3 regions of the Clostridium sp. DJ247 genome follow, and region 3 is predicted to be linked to each of the others. Evidence: riboswitches for the same ligand, from Rfam matches in the RefSeq annotation. Region 3 holds a riboswitch; each other region holds the start of a gene.
What was found. Region 3 has a riboswitch for thiamine pyrophosphate ahead of thiW (energy coupling factor transporter S component ThiW). Riboswitches for the same ligand answer to the same signal wherever they lie in the genome.
Positions count from the first base shown of each region.

Region 1: it holds a riboswitch for thiamine pyrophosphate, as region 3 does, so the genes downstream of both, thiS (sulfur carrier protein ThiS) here and thiW (energy coupling factor transporter S component ThiW) in region 3, are expected to answer to the same signal.
Region 2: it holds a riboswitch for thiamine pyrophosphate, as region 3 does, so the genes downstream of both, thiC (phosphomethylpyrimidine synthase ThiC) here and thiW (energy coupling factor transporter S component ThiW) in region 3, are expected to answer to the same signal.

Region 1 covers NZ_JABAIW010000044.1:9,364-11,637, reverse strand. Annotated here, with positions in the region: gene thiF (sulfur carrier protein ThiS adenylyltransferase ThiF) at 27-827, opposite strand; gene thiS (sulfur carrier protein ThiS) at 829-1,023, opposite strand; TPP riboswitch at 1,249-1,357, opposite strand; gene HGI79_RS16320 (Lrp/AsnC family transcriptional regulator) at 1,529-2,005, opposite strand; gene HGI79_RS16315 (AsnC family transcriptional regulator) at 1,974-2,274, opposite strand, start outside.
Region 2 covers NZ_JABAIW010000102.1:1,329-3,602, forward strand. Annotated here, with positions in the region: gene thiC (phosphomethylpyrimidine synthase ThiC) at 161-1,474, opposite strand; TPP riboswitch at 1,722-1,829, opposite strand; gene HGI79_RS21850 (hypothetical protein) at 1,913-2,179, opposite strand.
Region 3 covers NZ_JABAIW010000046.1:1,398-3,671, reverse strand. Annotated here, with positions in the region: gene HGI79_RS16735 (iron-containing alcohol dehydrogenase) at 1-897, shown strand, start outside; TPP riboswitch at 1,081-1,179, shown strand; gene thiW (energy coupling factor transporter S component ThiW) at 1,247-1,726, shown strand; gene thiM (hydroxyethylthiazole kinase) at 1,753-2,274, shown strand, end outside.

The DNA of each region.
Region 1 (2,274 bases), on a different contig from region 3:
CTATCCCCCTATAATATTTTATTACGTTATTCTTCACCAAGTATAACTCTCAAAACCGCATTTGCTTGATGATTTGCAGCAATAGCAACCCTAGGTGCCATAAGACCACACCCCGGCTTGGCCTCATTTTCTCCATCTCCTATTAAGTAAAAGTTATCTTTTATCTTTTTCGTGGCAATAGTATTACTTGAAAAATATCCAGCCATACCTGAAGCTGCTATGATTTTTTTGTCTTTCATTTTACTTAAAACCGTATTTACTAATACAGCTTTAGAAACAGGGTTGTCAAAAGCTTCTACTATTATATCCACATCTTTGAAAATATCTATAATATTATTTTCATCTAAAAATGCATCTTTCTTTTCAACTCTAACAAATGGATTACAATCACTTATTATTTGTTCTAAAGCATGAGTTTTTTTCATTCCTAAATGCTTAATAAAGTATTGTTGTCTATTTAAATTACTAGGTTCCACAACATCAAAATCTACTAATACAAGCCTTCCAATTCCTACTCTAGCAAGAGATACAGCCACATTTGACCCAAGTCCTCCAAGTCCTGCAATACCTACACTACATTCTTTTATTTTGTTATGAACAAAAGGTGTATGTCTTGCTAAAAGCATGGCTTCCATGTCTTCTAGCTTAGGTATTTCTCCTTTTTTTATAAATACTACCTTATCATTTTCATTTAATACATAATCTTCTTTTATGATAAAGCCATTATACACAACTATATCAGCATCTTCTTTAACCATACTTCTTAATTGAAAAACTGTAGTATTCTGCTCTACTTCTGTTTTTCTCTCATTTAAGAAAATATTCATGTTAACCGCCTCCAACAAATCTAATTATTTCAACCTTAGAGTCAGTGCTTAATATTTTTACTGAAAATTCATCTTTATTTATTATTTCTAAATCTACTTCTACTACCACCTTATTTGAATCTAATTTCAATTCTTCCAGCATTTCAGTTATAGTGATTCCACCCTTAAAATTTATAGCTTCTCCATTTATAATCATTTTCTCACCTTCTTTCCTATGAAGTAAAACTTATGCAAAATTTCTTAAAGCTAACTTCTTAAGTTAGTTTATACCATAGCAAACTGGCACTAATACCTTCGCTAATTAAAGAGAACCTCTTGTTCTAGGTATAAAATGGATAAAAAACAAAAAGGAAGCAAAAAAGTGCTTCCCTCATAATTCTAAATAAGACCAAATTTTGTGTTACTAAAAATAAGCATAACACAAAAACATCCATTCTCTCCCTACGTTGGCATTACCCAAATCAGGTTATGAGGGTAAGGAATAACATTCCACTCTCAGCCTATTAGTATAGACTCCCCTTAGCTATTAAATTTTTACAGGTTTATAAATTCAATTTATCATAATTCAAAAATAAAATCAATAACCATGTCAGGCTTCATTTGGTTAAAATTCATCTATATGGATTTGTTACATAAAAATATCCCTCTTAACTATACTCTTTAAGTTGACCTGCAGGAACCATAAATGCGTGTTAGAATAGTTATTTCTCTTCTACGAAATATTTCATACTACTTTTTTTTAATTCTCTTGTACTATATAAAATTTTATAATCTGTTATCTTAATAACATCAGCTATTTTTTTAATAACATTTTCACATATTTCTCTACTCTCGCTATGTATCATAGTAAATAAATTATATGGCCAATCTTCATAAGTTTGCCTTTCATAGCAATGTGTTACTTCACTAAAAGAACATATTAAATTTCCAATGTGCTCTATCCTTTCTCCTGGAACTTTCCATACAACCATAGCATTGGCTTTAAATCCGGCTTCCCTATGAAATAACACCCCACCTATCCTCTTTATAATACCCCTATGATGTAAGGTATTTATGTTAGCTAACAACTCTTCTTCAGTAATTCCAAGCTCTTCAGCTAATTTCTTATAAGGTTCATTACATAAAGGAATATCTCCAGATAATCTTTTAACTATATTTTTTTCTAATAAGCTTAGCATCATCTATCTCCCTTAACATATTAAAAGTAGCGTTAATTTTAAATAATCTAACTGCCGGTAAAGTAAGTACTTTTTCTAACTCACTTTCAACCTTTATACTGTTAACAATTTCATCTACTCTATCTTTAGATGGTGCAATTATAGTAAACCAAATGTTATAATAATAATTTCTAACATAATTATGTGTTATCTCGTTAAACTTGTTTATAATCCTAGCTACTTTATCAATTTTTTCATCAGGTACACTTATGGCACACAATGTACTGTAA
Region 2 (2,274 bases), on a different contig from region 3:
GTAAAATTATAGTTAAGAAAATCTTAGCTCAATCAATATTAGTTAATAGAAATTTGGAAATATAAAATAATGAAATAATAAATAGTTTAAAGGCAGGTAAATTTATTACCTGCCTTTAAACTATTTATTTTCTAAATATTTATCCAATAGCCAACTGCCACTAATCATCATCTCTTAACACATTTAGATTCTTACCGCTCAATATTTTATTCATATTTCTAACAGCACACATTTTTCCACACATAGTACAAGTATGTTCATCTTCCGGCTGTGATTCTTCTCTGTATCTTCTAGCTTTTACAGGGTCTATAGCCAAGCTGAACATCTTTTCCCAGTCAAGTTCCCTTCTTGCTTCACTCATAGCGTTGTCCCAATCTCTAGCCCCTTTAATTCCTTTTGCTATATCTCCTGCATGGGCAGCAATCTTAGAAGCTATGATACCTTCTTTCATATCATCTAGATTTGGAAGTCTTAAATGTTCTGCTGGAGTTACATAACATAAGAAATCCGCTCCAGAGGAAGCTGCTATTGCTCCACCTATAGCTGATGTTATGTGATCATATCCTGGTGCTACATCTGTAACTAGTGGACCTAGTACATAAAATGGTGCATTATGACATAGCTTCTTTTCTAACTGCATGTTAGCCTTTATTTCATCTAAGCTCATATGTCCTGGTCCTTCTATCATAACTTGTACATTTCTCTCCCAAGCTCTTTTTGTTAACTCTCCTAGTGTCATTAATTCTTTTATTTGACTAGGATCTGTAGAGTCTGCAATAGATCCTGGACGACAGGCATCACCTAAACTTATAGTTACATCATATTTTTCACATATATCTAATACTTTATCATAATGTTCGTAGAATGGATTTTCTTTATTGTTAAGCTCCATCCAAGCAAACATCAAAGCTCCACCTCTTGATACAATGTTTGTAAGTCTTTTATTTCTTTTAAATACTGCTGCAGTCTCTCTGTTAATTCCTGCATGTATAGTCATAAAGTCTACGCCATTTTTTGCATGTTTCTCTATAACATTTATTAACTCATCTTCAGTTATATCACTTAATTCTTTATCATAAAAACCTACTGCATCATATATTGGAACTGTACCAATCATAGCCGGAGAAACTTCTACTAGCTTTGTTCTAAATTCTTCTGTTTTACCAAAACAGCTTAAATCCATTATAGCTTCAGCTTTCATTTCTATGGCAACTCTAACCTTTTCAAATTCATCTTCTATGCAGTTGCAATCCTTTGAAATACCTAGGTTAACATTAATTTTTGTTCTAAGTCCTTCACCTATACCCTCTGGACTTATGGACTTATGATTCTTATTAGCTGGTATAGCCACTCTACCAGCTGCTACTAGCTCTACTAAATGATTAACATCTATATTTTCCTTCTTAGCTACTATTTCCATTTCTTTTGTGATTATGCCTTTTTTGGCAGCGTCCATTTGTGTTGTATAGTTCATTATAATCCATCTCCTCTTTAACTATTTATTTATACTTTAGATTATTCTTATTACCAATTAATAGATATTTTATTAGCTTTAACTGTCTCATAACCTCTACAAATAATACTATGATAATTATTAAAAATACTCCGTGTAACGTAAATAATTTCATAGTTCATGTAATAAAAAAGGAGCTTTACAGCTCCCTCATAATTCCTTTATAATAAAATATACTTATATAGAAACTATCTACAAAACATATTTCTTACCTTACAAAGTACTTCCCTACGTTGGTGTTAACCAAATCAGGTTATGAGGGTCAGAACTAACAGTTCTATCTCAGCTCATTATATGAGCCCCCCTAGTAGTATTAAGTTTTTAACAATTTCAATTATACCATAGATATTGTTTCCTATCAAGGCAGTATTTTCTGAAGCGTATCTATAAACCAAATATTTAATTTTTATCACTCTCTATTTGATTCTTAAGTCTTAATATTTCACCTCGGCTTAATTCTGTCAATTCCAATATTTCTTCAATATCTATACCCTTTTTGATCATTTTTATAGCTATTTTTTCTATTCCTTTTTCTATTCCTTCCTGTTTTGATTTCTTAAATCCTTCTTCAATCTTTCTACCTAAATTGCTTACCATATCATCCACCTCCATTTCTGATGTTTCCTTATATGTCCAAACTTCATTATCATCAATCGAATCGTGCATGCTTAGGTTTATTATCTAATAGTTCCTTTGTAAAATCTTCTATTTTTAAACTATTAGGATTCCTTACCCTCTCGGGGCTAAGTCTGTAGTTAAAA
Region 3 (2,274 bases):
GAAGAAAGCTGCGATTTCGTTATTACTATTGGCGGTGGCTCTCCTCAAGACTGTGGTAAGGCTATTTCTATCCTTGCTACAAACGGCGGTGTTACGAAGGATTATGAAGGCGTAAACAAGACAACTAAAAAATGTCTTCCTATTGTTGCTATCACTACTACAGCTGGTACTTCTGCAGAAGTTACCATTAACTATGTTATTACCGATGAAGAGCGTCATGTAAAGATGATTATGGTTGATACCAATTCTCTTGCTACCATCACTGTAAATGACCCTGAGCTAATGCTTGGCAAGCCAGCTGGGTTAACAGCTGCTACAGGTATGGACGCTTTGACACATGCTATTGAGGCAGTGGTTGCAAAGGGTGCTTATGATGTTACCGACTCCACCGCTCTATATGCAATTAAGCAGATTTTTAACTTCCTGCCAAGAGCTGTTAAGGACGGCTGTGACATTGAGGCCAGAGAACAGATGTGTTATGCCTGCTTCCTAAATGGTATTGCTTTCAGCAATGCTGGTTTAGGTAATGTTCATGCTATGGCTCATCAGCTAGGAGGTCTATACGACTTGCCACATGGCGTATGTAATGCTATGCTTCTTCCTTATGTTGAAGAGGAAAACGCTAAGGGTGCTCCTGCTAAATTCCGTCCAATTGCAGAGGTTATCGGCATGGATACAGCAGGCAAATCCGATGAAGAATGCGTAGATTTTGTAATCAGCAAGATTAAGGCTCTTTCTGAAGAGGTCGGTATTCCTAAATCTCTAAAAGAAGTTGGTGTAGATAACCCTGACTTTAACAAGCTTGCTGAGTTTGCTATGATGGATGCCTGTGCAGGTGCTAATCCTGTATTCTTCGACAAAGAAAAACTAATTGAACTATTTAAGAAGATTGCTTAATCATAAATTATTACTTAAAATAACATATCTATCTATGTTCACAGAATGTTATTTAGACCACTGCTTTCTTCATAGCCCTACGGGCGTAGAAACCGTGCTAATCTCTCACAAAGACTATAGTAACTTTACAAAAATATATTTTAAGAGTATACTCTAATATATAATTTAATAAATTATTAAAATTTACTTTTGTGGGGGAACCATTTGGTTGAGAAGGTTAAAACCTGACCCTTTGAACCTGATGTAGTTAACACTACTGTAGGGAAGCAATTAAATTTATATCTGTATTTGATAACATATGCTTACCTTATAGGTGAGCATTTTTCTTTTCTAATGAGGGGGGATTTTTTTGAAAACAAAAAAGATTACATATGCAGCTATGCTGGTTGCAATTGGAGCAGTAGGTGGAAACCTAATATATTTTCCTATAGGTGCATCTAAATGTACACCAGTTCAACATATAATCAATGTTATAGCAGCAGTTACACTTGGCCCAGCATATGCTGTATTAACTGCATTCTGCATATCACTTATAAGAAATATTACTGGTACTGGAACACTATTAGCTTTTCCGGGTAGTATGATTGGTGCTTTCTTAGCTGCATTGCTTTACATGAAGACAAAACAAAAGCTTTTGGCAGTTATAGGAGAAATTATTGGTACAGGTATTATAGGTTCTATTCTGGCATTCCCTATAGCAAAATTTATATTAGGTAAAAACGTAGCTGCATTCTTCTTTGTAGTGCCATTTTTAATTAATACAGTTTGCGGTAGCATAATTGCCTATTTAATTTTAAAAGGCATTGAACTTGCAAAGTCAAAAAGCTAAAATATTATGAAAAAGAAGGAATATATATGCAACAAAATATCTATAGTACTATACAATATCTACTAAGTATAATTAAGGAAAAAAAGCCTTTAATACATCATATCACAAATTATGTAACAGTAAATGATTGTGCAAACATAGTACTGGCAATAGGAGCCTCTCCAATAATGGCGGATACTATAGAAGAAGTAGAGGATATTGTTTCTTTAGCCTCAGCACTGGTACTTAATATGGGAACTTTGAGTAAAGAGCACGTAGAAGCTATGCTAGTTGCTGGAAAAAAAGCAAATGAGCTTGGTATTCCAGTAATATTAGACCCAGTAGGGGTAGGTGCAGCTGCTTTTAGAAATAAAAGTGCTGAGAAGATTATAAATGAAGTAAGGTTAGCAGTTATTCGTGGCAATATGTCAGAAATAAAATCTATAAGTGGCCTCAGCTCAAAGACTAAAGGAGTAGATGCTTCTGAGCAAGATATTATTCAATCTGAGGATTTAGAATATGGGAAAAATATAGCAGAACAACTAGCTTCAAAATTAAATTGTGTTATT